4 regions of the Serpentinicella sp. ANB-PHB4 genome follow, and region 4 is predicted to be linked to each of the others. Evidence: riboswitches for the same ligand, from Rfam matches in the RefSeq annotation. Region 4 holds a riboswitch; each other region holds the start of a gene.
The links. A riboswitch is a leader RNA that binds a small molecule or an ion and turns the genes downstream of it on or off. The one in region 4 is predicted to bind cyclic di-GMP.

Region 1 (3,131 bases), on a different contig from region 4:
AAATGCCAAACAAATTTAGATTACGGTCTAATTCTAAAATTTCTTCTACCAAATCCTGTGTTTCTTGTGTTTGATGAAAAGACTCAAAGGAGTTCTTAACTTCCATTTGATTATTAGTAATATCGTTTTTTTCTGTACTATAATTCATCGAAATGTGTTGTCTTGGTTTTTCCCGTCTATAATAGTCGATCAAATCTCTTTTAATTAGGAGATAGGCATAATTGAGGAAGGATCTGCCCCCTTGGTCATCGTAACTGTCAATGGCTCGGTTGAATGCAATAAGGCCAATACTGGCTTCTTCATCACTCCAAGTAATATACCTTTTACTTAGATGTCCAACAGTGTTAATGATATATGGCTTGTAGTAAGAAATAATATTTTCACGGGCTATTTCACTTCCATTTTTCGCTTGTATAATGAATTGTTGAAAGATAGATTTATCAGCCATTTATAATAACTCCTACTGTGACGTTTTTGTTGACCCTCTAGTATTTATATTAAATGCCATAAGCACTAGAATTTAATCATTTAGCTTATGGCATTTAGTCTACTACAATTTTAAAATGGTTTCTACTATTTGTCTTAATTTTTAGTACTTCAGCCTATCTCCAATTTTTGTATTTAATTGTCCAAAATTCATTAGATATAATTTATCTTTCTTCTCTTTCCTTAGCTCTCCCTCTGCCTTGATTAGCTCTTTCTTCAGCTTGTTCTCTCGCTTCAACCGCTCTTTCTTCAGCTTGTTCTCTCGCTTGAGTGTTTCTTTCTTCAGCTTGTTCTCTGGCTTCATTTGCTCTTTCTTCAGCCTGTTCTCTTGCCTGACTAGCTTTTTCTAAAGCTTCCGCTAAGCGTTCACTTACTTGGTTTTGATTTTCTATAGCTTTTGAAATACCTTCTTTAGCTTCCTCGGGGATATCTTCTCTTTCTAAAAGAGTGGAAAGGTTTTCGCTGCGTTTTAAAGAATTTTGTGCGACTAAAGACTCTACATTAGTTATGTCATTCCCAAGCCCTCTTCCTAACTCAAGATTTTTATTGATTTCCTCTATGTGTTCATTATAATCTTCTATCAATCTCTCAGCAGCTTCCTGATCCTCTTCCTTTAGTACTTCTTCCATTTCCTCCAGACGCCTATCAGCGTATTCATCTTGTAAAAGAGCCTTCTCTTCATATGCCTCTGTCAGCTCATATTCATTATTTTCAATCAATCGGATCGTTTCGTATAACTCTGACTCTGGGGTTAGAACTTCTTGTTGTTCATCAGCATACACTGTTCCACTTATCAATAAAACCCCTACCATACTAGTAACAATTAGCTTTTTCATATAAACCATCCTTTCTATTTTTCTTATAATATTAATTAGAAGAATTGAAGATTTCTTCTAAACTCATCAATCGCGTCTTTGTTGTTTTCGTAGTCTTTAACAGGGGTCATAAAGGTAATAATTCCTTTATTAGCTCGATTATCTTTTATGTAGATTTCTGTTCGGATACTTTCCTTCCTTTCTGATTCAAAGATTAAGGAATCCTTTGTGTCTTGAATTATATTTGCTTTTCTTGTTCCTGTTTTTAAGTCATTTTTAATTTCGTCAACACTTTTTTCACTTGTAAGAATTGTGACAATGGCTTTTAACTTATTGTTTTCAAAGGTAACATTAAATGATCCATTAGTTGACTCTTCTCCCACATTCCACTGAGATGATTCAAATACTCTAAAACCTAAATCTATATTCTCATATAAAACTGCTTTCTCTTGAATATTTTGATTTTCTGTATCAACATGTTTCTTTGAGCAACCGGATGCTATCAAAAGTATCAATATTAATGTTAAAAGAAAAACTTTATTTTTTACCATGAATTCACCTCAAACGCTTTCTAAAAGCAAATAAGCTCTTATTGTTTTATATTTGTGCAACTGGCTAACAAGGGTATAAATGACCCGTAGTCCCTGTAGTTTTGCGTCACCACCTTTCAATGGTTTTGCCTTATTTTTATATGCTGTTTTACTATCTATACGAATAGTCCTTAAATTTTAAGGGGGCTTTAAAGATTTTTTTCTAAATTTTTAGTTTTATATTTAAGAAGATACTTTTCTTTTATTCTTAATATAATTTTTATTTCTCTTTAATAATTTTTAATAACTTAAAATAAGAGACTATTTTATTAGTTGTTTTATTTATTACCAACTTACATATGCAAAGCTTAGATCTAAATATTTCAGTAATCTATATCTTCCAATTGTATGTCATTTTTTATAAATAGTTTGGTTACAATATCTTAAGGGAGGTGACTTTAGTGACAGTTCTGGCAGATTTAGAAAAAGTAATTGCATACTGTGAAGTCGTTAAAGGTAACTATGCTCTAATGGCCCAATCTACAGAGGAGCAACAGGCGAAAGATATGTTTAATAATATGAAAAGCGATATAGAAAAGCATGTACAGTTTCTCAATGCACGTTTGGAGTACTTAAATGAAAATAATAATCTAAACAAAAACAGCTAACTAAGATAGTTATATAAAATGTACCTTCATTTAACTACTAAATTTTAAATTTAAAAGTTGTAAATTTAAAGCTATATAGCTTTTTTATATTTTTTTAACCAGTATTGATAGACCAGCTAGCAAAGGAGCACTACTATTATGGGTCGTTTAAATAATAAGTTTTTTACTGACACAATGAAGGTAAGGCACATAACTTTTATTTTTACTCTTGCAAAGTGGGTTCTATGGGGGAGCCTAATTGGTATAGTTGTAGGTTTCACATCAACTGTACTAATAAATTTTAATGACTTTCTAACAGATATACGAGAAGCAAACCCCTTTACCTTATTGCTACTTCCTGTTGGAGGTATTATTATCGGTTATATCTACATGTATTATGGTAAAGGTTCTCGCAAAGGAAACGATTTGGTTCTTGAACATATTCATCACGGGCAAGGTGAAATTCCTTTACGGATGGGTCCTATCGTCTTTTTCTGTACTTTTATCACACATCTACTAGGAGGCTCAACAGGAAGAGAGGGAGCCGCTATACAGATGGGTGCAAGTATATCCGAGGGAGTGAACCGACTATTTAAGATTAACAGAATAGATCGTAAAATTTTAATCATCAGTGGGATAAGTGGCGGTTTTGG
Region 2 (3,131 bases), on a different contig from region 4:
ACATCTGCTATAGCAACAGCTTCTACTTGTCCTGTTGAGAAGCCTAAAACCTTCGCAAATAGAAATTCTACCCTACGTTTAGTCGTAACTTTAACGGAATGATTATTATTAATTATATCAATTAAAATAGTACTTTCATGTAGCCCATTTTTCTCTCCAAATGATTTTCCAACCTCAACAGCTCTGTATGGATTATGTGGAAGTTCTTGAACTGCTGCTAACGCAGCTGAATCAGTGGCATTTGTTATTTGAAATTTATTTAGGTATAATAGGCCCGCATCAACTACAAGGGCCACAAATCCAATAAAAACAATCATTAGTATTGCTACAATTATTAGTGCACTACCTTCTTCATTTTCAAGAATTCTATTTATTTTTTTCATCATATCCACCTCCTACTCCATACGCATGGTAATATGAGATTTGACATTATATGAATCACCTATAAAAATCGAAATGATGGGTAGGTGTATTTTAAGAGGATACTCAACCTGTATAGAAATACCATCCCCTCTACTTCTATATATTTCACCTGGTGTAATATGAATATTTACTTTATCTTTATTTAGATGTAATGCAGAGGTTCGTTCCTCGACTAAAGCCTTTATCTCTTCGTCTAATGCACCCACTGCTGCTGCCCTAGCACCCTCTCTTGCACTGTGGGTTACCATTAGATATGTGCCAAAAACCCTACCAAATTCTATTATTCCAAAAACTAATAGCAATAGGATTGGTAAAACTAATGCTAACTCTACTAATGCTTGCCCTTCATTATTTTTTTTAAATAGGTTAATCATCTAATCACCCCAATATTATAAGCCCAACAATTGCACCAATAGCAATAGGCACACCATATGGAAACGAGTATTTTTTTTCATCATTGTTAAATGACATTACACTGAACTTAGATGTAATCATTACTTTAACTCCCGTTAATAAACCTTTTGAAGTACTTAACAAACTCTTGTAATATATTAGAATGCCCAGTGCTATAGCACCACCAGCTACACCCATAATTATAAATGTATAAAAAACAAATTCCGGTCCCTTTATGGCTCCAATTGTAGCTAGTAATTTGACATCTCCACCACCTATGCCATTGTAATAAAAAGGAACAATTAGTAATATCAATCCCAATACAAACCCGGATAAAGTAAGTAGAGCGCCCTCAAAGCCTAATTCATATATATTTAATACCATTCCGAAGATTACTCCTGGTAATAATAGACTATTGTATATTTTTCTTTCTTTTAAGTCAGTTACTAGACAAATTAGTACTATTAATATAAGTACTACGTTAATCATAAGAAACACTTCCTTTTGTGAAAAAATTGGCCCTACTGATTCAGTAGGGCCTTTTCTAGAGCATTATCTCATCACTATATCTCTGTGCTGTTGGTAATAGATTCAAATATTTCCGTTAGTTTTCCTCTAAAGGCTACTAATACAGTTATAAGTACTACTGAAATGATCCCTATGATTAGCCCATATTCTGTCATTCCTTGACCTGCTTCTTCTTTCCATAATCTTTTAAATAATTTCATAAATCTTACCCCCTTAAAATTTTGTTTTTTTGCTCATCTTACGCTCTTGCTTAGGATGAACAGCCGCTGGGGTACATTTCGAAAAATGTTTACCTGTTAACAAAATACCCCACTCATCAGTTGACGAGTGGGGTTGTTAGTACAGGATGCTTAATGATATACCCTCGCAACTGGCTGGCATAGTGGAAACCACCTTAGCCCCTTTAGCTTTGCGTCACTACCTTTCAGTAGCTTTGCCAATGATTATTTAGTTGTGCTTTGTTCTTAGTTACATTATATTCATATAATGCATTGGAGTAAATCAATCATTATACCTAAATTTGATAAGCCTAGAGTACTAATATTTTTTGGGATTAACGAAAGATATTTCTATCTTTTCTCTTTTTGATGAAAGTTAATACCCAAAACAGGGTTATCACAATGAATGCTACTGTTATGCTTTTTCTTATTAATCCAACATCATGGAAACGACTTCTTATTCCCCAAAATCCCCATGCAAAAACTAACCAAAATATCATATCTTTTCTAAATAACAGTAGAAAGGATATAAGCATTGTTACGAGTCCTAATAATACAATAAACCAAGCTTCTTTAGATAAACCCCATTGATTCCAATCTAACGAGTACAAAAGAATATCTAAATTGGCAATTGTTGCAAAACTAATCCATGAGAGATACATAGTAAAAGGTACTTTAACTAATATATTATCCGTTAATTTCGCTCTGTACCTGCAGGTAATAATATTATAATAGATTTTTACTAATGTTATAGTTAAAGCAATCATTGTAAAGAAAGCGTATACAATAACTTCGTAGTGCCACAAAACTAACCATAAACTGCTTAAAATATTGCTTAAAGAAAACCAGTACCCTACTGCGACTATATATGGGTTTCTTTTATTCCTTCGTTTAAATTGATATATAGTAAAAGATAATAACAGAAGATATATTAATCCCCAAATTAAGAAAGTAAATGAGGCAGGCACAAAATAAGTAGGGAATTTATCTGCTACTTCACCCGTTGTTTGATTATTAAGTTTTAAATAATTAGCTAATATATTTGTAATAATTAGTAATATAAAAGTAACTAAATTAACCCATCTTCTCGTGTACTGTATTCTCACCTTTATATCTCCCATCTATATTACTTAATTTCAAATATTCAAAAAGTATTTTTTTGTCGATAATATCTATACACCTAATAAAAATTATTGTATTATGGAATAATACATATATGTTCTATAATGCAAAATATATAAAAATGAGGTGCTTAATAAATGAAAATTAAATCTATAAAGAAGCTTAAACTTTATGGCTTCAATAATTTAACAAAAACTTTGAGTTTTAATATTTACGATATATGCTATGCCAAAACTGAAGAAGATCGTAAAGGTTATATCGAGTATATTGATGAGCAGTATAATGCAGATAGACTTACTAATATTTTGACCAATGTTGCAAATATTATTGGAGCAAATGTTTTAAATATCGCTAAGCAAGATTATGATCCTCAGGGTGCTAGTGTTACTATTCTAGTTTCTGAAGAGGAAATTAATCATGAAAATACAGAACACTTTGATGAATCTG
Region 3 (3,131 bases), on a different contig from region 4:
ATATTATTAATGAGTCTAATATAGAGACATTACTTAATACAGGTGGAAACCTAACGGGTTCGATTTATGCCAAAGGGGATGTAAGGATTCAAAGTGGCTCCTCTGTAACACATCCTTCTTTCGGTAATGAAGATGGTGATTTAGAACCAATACCCTCAGGTGATGCAACTATAACTTATTCCCATGATCGAAAGGTTTATATAAATTAGTTTAATTTTAAATCAACCCTGAAAGGAGAATGCCCACCATGAAAAAACAAATGAATCAAAAAGGCCTTACACTAATTGAAGTATTGGTTTCCTTAGCACTTATCGGTCTAATCATGGTGAGTCTCATTCCTATTTTGACCTTTGGATTTAGACATGTTTTTCGTGGGGGCCACCGTACAACCGTAGCATTTGAAGCCCAGCAAGAAATTGAATCTGCCATTAGTGCAGGAACCTCAGATGGCGAAGTTGAATCAATGACAATACGTTTTGGCGACAAAGAAGACGGAAAAATTAAAGTTAACGGAACTTGGATCAAAGAAGGAAATATAAAATACTTTGTACCATTTGTACCGAATGAACAATAAGGAAAGGAGTTAGCCACTTATGTATAAAAAAATTATCAAAAATAACAAAGGCATTACATTGGTAGAATTAATTGTTGCCATGGCAATTGTTTCGATAATTGGTGGACTAACGATTTCCATGTTTTCCTTTGGTATTACAGCATTTAGTAGAAGTGATCAACAGTATCAAATACAATCAGACCTAAGGTTTGCTACCCAATTTATAACAAGGGAAGTAAGGAATGCAGGAAGTGTAGATTTACAGGGAAATATTCAGGATTTCGAACAAGACTTCGAACAAAGCTTGGAACAAGGCTACAATTATATTTATTATAAAAACGGGGAGCTCAAGTATAAAGCATCCACAGGGGAAAAACATTCCTTATTAAAAAATGTACAAATAGATGATCAAGAGATATTTTCTAGTAGTGATAATTTATTAAAAATCGAACTAAATGGAAACAAAAACAACGAAAGCTTTAGTCTGACTACAAAAGTAGCATTAACCAACGCAAAACTAGATACGGAAAACAAAGGCAACGTCATAAAATTTTCGAAGTGATATACAATAACATATTTTACCTATATAAATTCACTTTTTTGAGAAGGGAATCCTACAGCAGTGTAGAATAATATACAAAAAAGAAGCAAAATTCTCAAGGAAAAGCATGCAAAGTATAAATTTTCCAAATAAAAGTGCTTGATATACAAACAACTTGATAAAAAAGTTTGCCTAAAGTATTTTTAATTTGAGGCTAACTTAGGAACAGATGAATCACAGGTGTATTTGGACGCTTAAGCTGTGAGGATGTAGTGGCGTAACCGACCAAAAATACCTAAATGTTTTTGGTTTTTTTAAACAACAAATATCAGAATATTAAACCACTAATATGTTAAAATTCACATCAATAAGGAGGGGCTCATGAACAATTCTAAACGGAAACGATTAGGAGATTTACTCATAGAAGCGGGTCATATTACAACTGAGCAGCTCTACCATGTTCTTCACTTACAGAAAGTAACAGGGAAAAAACTAGGAGAAATCCTAGTAGATGAAAACTTCGTAACGGAAAAACAGGTTGTTGAAACCCTCGAAAGACAGCTAGGTTTTATTTATGTTGATTTAAACCAAACCTTTATCGATCCAGAAATACCAATTTTAATAGATGAAAAATTAGCGAAAAGATACTTTTTAATTGCTATTGATAGAAAGGATAATCAATTAACCGTTGCAATGACAGATCCCCTTAATATTTTCGCCTTAGATGATATTAAAATCGCCACGGGTTTTGATGTAGAGCCGGTAATAGCTACTAAGCAGGAAATTTTATCCGCAATAAATCAGTACTATGAAAAAGACACAGCGGAGGACGCCTTTAAAGAGTTTAAACAAAGTTTTGATATAAATGAAGAAGACATTGACGACGAAACCCTCAGTGAAGTTAACAATGCCCCGATAGTTCGGATTGTTAACTCCCTTATAAAACAAGGGGTAAAAATGAGGGCAAGTGACATACATATAGAACCCTTTGAGGACCATGTAAAAGTCCGGGTAAGAATCGACGGTGACTTACAGGAAATAATGAAGCCAGAAAAATCAACCCACTCAGCTATTGCCACCCGTATTAAAATTATGGGAAAAATGGATATTGCAGAAAAAAGAATTCCTCAAGACGGTCGTATTGAAACCCATGTTGAAGATAAACCCATTGACCTACGTATTTCAGTATTACCAACAGTGCATGGAGAAAAAATTGTTATAAGAATTTCTGACAGAGAAAATTTCAATATGACAAAGGAACAGCTAGGCTTTACAGATCATAACCTAAAGTTATTTGATCATATAATTAAAAATCCTAACGGGATTATTCTTGTAACAGGACCAACCGGTAGTGGTAAAAGTACCACCCTGTATACAACCCTACAAGAAATAAGTACACCAGATAAAAACATTGTTACCGTCGAAGACCCAGTTGAAAATCAAATTAATGGAATCAATCAGGTTCAGGTAAACAATAAAGCTGGTATGACCTTTGCAAACGCACTACGGTCTATTTTGAGGCAAGATCCTGACATCATTATGATTGGAGAAATTCGTGATGCAGAAACCGCACAGATAGCCGTAAAAGCCTCTATTACAGGTCATTTAGTATTAAGTACAATGCATACCAATGATACAGCATCAACCGTAACTAGACTTGTAGATATGGGGCTAGAATCTTATTTGGTATCATCGTCATTAGTGGGTGTTGTTGCCCAAAGACTAGTAAAAAGGATTTGTGAAAAATGCAAAATATCCTTTCAAGCAGATCCATTACAAAAAGAATTATTATATAAACAGGCAGATGAAACAGTAACCTTACATAAAGGTACTGGGTGTCGCCATTGTAACGAAACGGGGTATAAGGGGAGAATTGCTATACACGAAGTGATGGCAATTAATAAAGATTTAAGAATATTAATAGATAAAGAAGCCACAATAGACGAGATTAGAGATGCGGCAGTAAATCAAGGTATGATTACCCTAAAACAAAACTGCGTACAATTAGCACTACAGGGGATCACAACCACTGATGAA
Region 4 (3,131 bases):
GTCAAATGTTTAGCCCATTTCATCTGTTAACCCCTCCTTCTCCTTCTCCAAGCTTGGATTGCATCGTAGGTAGCAATTCCGGTACCAACTACGGCTCCACCAGCCACAGCATAAGGGGCCCATACTGGCGCCGTTACTGCCCCAGCAACTAAACCAACAGCCATTGCTCCCCCAGCTAATATCTTTCCTGCTCCTCTTCTTCTTTTTCCTCTATTAAAATCATTTATCCCATCTAATACGTTTAATGCTGCACCAACTACGGCAGTTCTTCTTAAAAATCTACTTGATATAGTTACTGCTGATGTTTTTGTAACTCCTTTTAGTCTGCCAAAAAGATCTATTCCCGCAGCAAAAGCACCTGTAGTCGCCATTACTGTTTCGCGATATCGACAGAGCTTGTTTTTTAAAACCTTATAAGTAAGGAGTTGGCTTAGCCAACTCCTATAGACCTTCTTTCTTCAATAAGTACCACTTATATAAATTCAAAGGGATACCTATTAAAAATATATAAGAGGAAAAAACGAAAACTAAACCGCCTATTGTGAGTGCTAAATCTGGAACAAATAAGTAAATGATCCTTCCTGCAATTGCTCCTATAGTAGCTACCATCACTGGAAATATTATTTCATTTCCGCCTGAGTTAGTTACCCAGATTAATATTTTTTCTCTATTTAAAATAATTAAAATTAAATTTATTCCATATGTCACCCCTATTATTACAATTGACTTTAGATTTAATTGATTCATTGCTTGTAAACCTAAAACTAAAAAGTTTAGTGTGATTAGAGTATTACTAAAAGACATATAAGAAAATAAAGTAATTCTAAACCTTTGTGCAAAAACAAACAATAAAACACTTAACAAAGTATACGGAATAAAAATAATTTTATTAAAAGAAATCCACTCACTTGGAGATGGAGGTATAAAAAGTAGAAAAAATACAGGAAATAAGCTGCTAACAAATAAACAGGGTATTAACTTTCTAATTTCAGTAGGCTCAAAAATTTTAAGTTTTAATTCATACCTTTGATTTTTGACAACTATACATGAATCTAGCTTTTCTTCTATAATCTTATGCATTGTTCATCACCTTCCTACCTTGCTCTGAATCGACCGAAAAATGAATTCACTTGATTTATAGCAGGTTTTCTTATAGTTGCATTAGCTATTAAGCCTGCACTTAAGCCTACTACCGCTCCAAATATAGTGCCGACTCCTGGAGCAAAAGAACCTGCCATAGCACCGGCTATCATAGCACCTGCAACAGATGAGCCCACTGTAATGCCTGCATCTACTGTTACTGCCGCTGCAAATTCTCTGCCATATCCAACATTCCTTCTAGAGATAAAGGTAAAAACAAAAAGCAGCCAAAATGATTCAGGCTGCTTTAGGGTAACAGTGATATTAATTTTGCGGTAACTGTGGTGTCGGTACTTGTAACCTATTCGGCAACCCAACCATCATAGCAGAAGATCTACCTTAGACCTGTGGCTTTGCGCCCCCGCTTTTCAGCAGGTTTGCCTTTTTCTTTTTATAGTTTTAAAATTATCATGCAATTTTATTGACCTATACCATATTTGACAAATTATTTAAAAATCCTTCAATTAATTAGTAATTTTTTAAATATATACCAATAGTTTTATTTTTATTTATTCCTATTATTTCCATAATTTGTAGATTCCTTTGCCTTTAATCTTTTATTATTACTACTCTTTTTATGTCAAAATATTTTCCATATATGATGGTATAAAAGTTACTGTCCTCTATTTGTATTTATTCTAAATGATTTTTCGTTATAAGTTTAAAAAGACCTTAAGGAATTAATATCCCTTAAGATCTTAAAAAACTAATTTCAATTCACAAATATTATATAACTCACTATCATAGAACTATTTTTTCAACCTCAACTTCACTAACCCCTGCTTTATTTAACCGCAACCTTATTTCCTTTTGATTTTCAATCGGACAGTGTAAGAATATATGAAATGGAGTAGGGGGAGTTCCAAATTCATCAAATTCTCTACCGTTAGCCCATTCCCTCGCTGCGTTATGCAATAATTTAATTACTGCTTCTAGTACTTTTGCATTATCAACTAGAAGAAGATGAGCATTGCTCACAAATAAGCCATATCCATCTGCCTCAATCCATTCTAAATCATTTAAACACTCGTCAAAGGCCGAAAGGTTGTACCCAAAATAATCCGGAAATTGCAAAACCCTAGAAAATTCATCATAAAAATCATTTGTCGTTTTACAACTATCACCCTTAATAAGATTTGAAACAACTGTTGATTTATAAGTAACTTGTCTGTACTTTAAAAACTCAATAAATTCTGTTTCCGCTCCCACCACTACATGAAAATATGGTTCATTTAACCTTAATAACAAATTAACACCCCAATTACATTATTTTATTCGAGTAAAAGTTTTATAATGATCATTAGTATACCACGCTGATCCATCTTTTCCTATAACTACCCTTTCTCCGCCCCTATTTTGCCCTTTTATATATCGATTAACATCATATTCTCTGTATGTTGTTTTTTTTGGTAGAACCTGACCACCACCCCTACCATCATTTTTAAACACTCTGCCACCTTTATAACCCCACCCCTGGGAGCTACACCTCTATTTTTTTGTATTTGATTAACTATATTTTAGCCTTTTGGGGAACACTAACATTACCTCCTACATTCCCGCCTATACCCCTTAAAGACCTAACTCCACTAGCTACACCACCAAACAGCACATTCCCACCGGCATAAAAAGCTGCTGTATCCAAAGCGGCCCCTGATACATTTGGACTTATACCAGTTCTATTATATATATTAGCTTGATAGTTAGCTTTCGCATATCTGTATCTTTTCCCCCATGAATTGATAGCTGCTTTTCCAACTACTAAACCTCTCTGCCAAAAATTATCTGCACTGTTGTACTGTTGTCTTAATGCATCTTCTCTAGCTGCTTCTTTCGAGGGGTCGTAAAGAATTATTGTATTGCTCGCCCCACCTGAAGGCCTTCTTCCTGCACCACTATTAAAGCTATCCCTTCGCTCTTCTCTCGTTGGGGGTGGGGGACTGCCTCCACCTCCTCCGCCTCCTGAGCTAAGCGCATCCATCAGAGCCCCATGG

Region 1: it holds a riboswitch for cyclic di-GMP, as region 4 does, so the genes downstream of both, RH915_RS05070 (hypothetical protein) here and RH915_RS10425 (hypothetical protein) in region 4, are expected to answer to the same signal.
Region 2: it holds a riboswitch for cyclic di-GMP, as region 4 does, so the genes downstream of both, RH915_RS05485 (Flp family type IVb pilin) here and RH915_RS10425 (hypothetical protein) in region 4, are expected to answer to the same signal.
Region 3: it holds a riboswitch for cyclic di-GMP, as region 4 does, so the genes downstream of both, RH915_RS01325 (GspE/PulE family protein) here and RH915_RS10425 (hypothetical protein) in region 4, are expected to answer to the same signal.

What each region holds. Positions count from the first base shown of each region.
Region 1 is NZ_JAVKGO010000004.1:115,092-118,222, forward strand. It holds gene sigI (RNA polymerase sigma-I factor) at 1-448, opposite strand, end outside; gene RH915_RS05065 (DUF5667 domain-containing protein) at 651-1,322, opposite strand; gene RH915_RS05070 (hypothetical protein) at 1,358-1,852, opposite strand; cyclic di-GMP riboswitch class I at 1,905-1,992, opposite strand; gene RH915_RS05075 (DUF1657 domain-containing protein) at 2,293-2,499, shown strand; gene RH915_RS05080 (voltage-gated chloride channel family protein) at 2,638-3,131, shown strand, end outside.
Region 2 is NZ_JAVKGO010000005.1:8,454-11,584, forward strand. It holds gene RH915_RS05470 (pilus assembly protein TadG-related protein) at 1-383, opposite strand, end outside; gene RH915_RS05475 (TadE/TadG family type IV pilus assembly protein) at 396-797, opposite strand; gene RH915_RS05480 (A24 family peptidase) at 802-1,305, opposite strand; gene RH915_RS05485 (Flp family type IVb pilin) at 1,380-1,544, opposite strand; cyclic di-GMP riboswitch class I at 1,707-1,792, opposite strand; gene RH915_RS05490 (hypothetical protein) at 1,898-2,668, opposite strand; gene speD (adenosylmethionine decarboxylase) at 2,822-3,131, shown strand, end outside.
Region 3 is NZ_JAVKGO010000001.1:245,595-248,725, forward strand. It holds gene RH915_RS01310 (hypothetical protein) at 1-209, shown strand, start outside; gene RH915_RS01315 (PulJ/GspJ family protein) at 248-574, shown strand; gene RH915_RS01320 (PilW family protein) at 594-1,115, shown strand; cyclic di-GMP riboswitch class II at 1,308-1,390, shown strand; gene RH915_RS01325 (GspE/PulE family protein) at 1,476-3,131, shown strand, end outside.
Region 4 is NZ_JAVKGO010000016.1:196-3,326, reverse strand. It holds gene RH915_RS10440 (hypothetical protein) at 1-23, opposite strand, end outside; gene RH915_RS10435 (hypothetical protein) at 27-371, opposite strand; gene RH915_RS10430 (hypothetical protein) at 442-1,080, opposite strand; gene RH915_RS10425 (hypothetical protein) at 1,095-1,457, opposite strand; cyclic di-GMP riboswitch class I at 1,445-1,532, opposite strand; gene RH915_RS10420 (barstar family protein) at 1,882-2,388, opposite strand; gene RH915_RS10415 (ribonuclease domain-containing protein) at 2,407-2,589, opposite strand; gene RH915_RS10410 (hypothetical protein) at 2,651-3,118, opposite strand.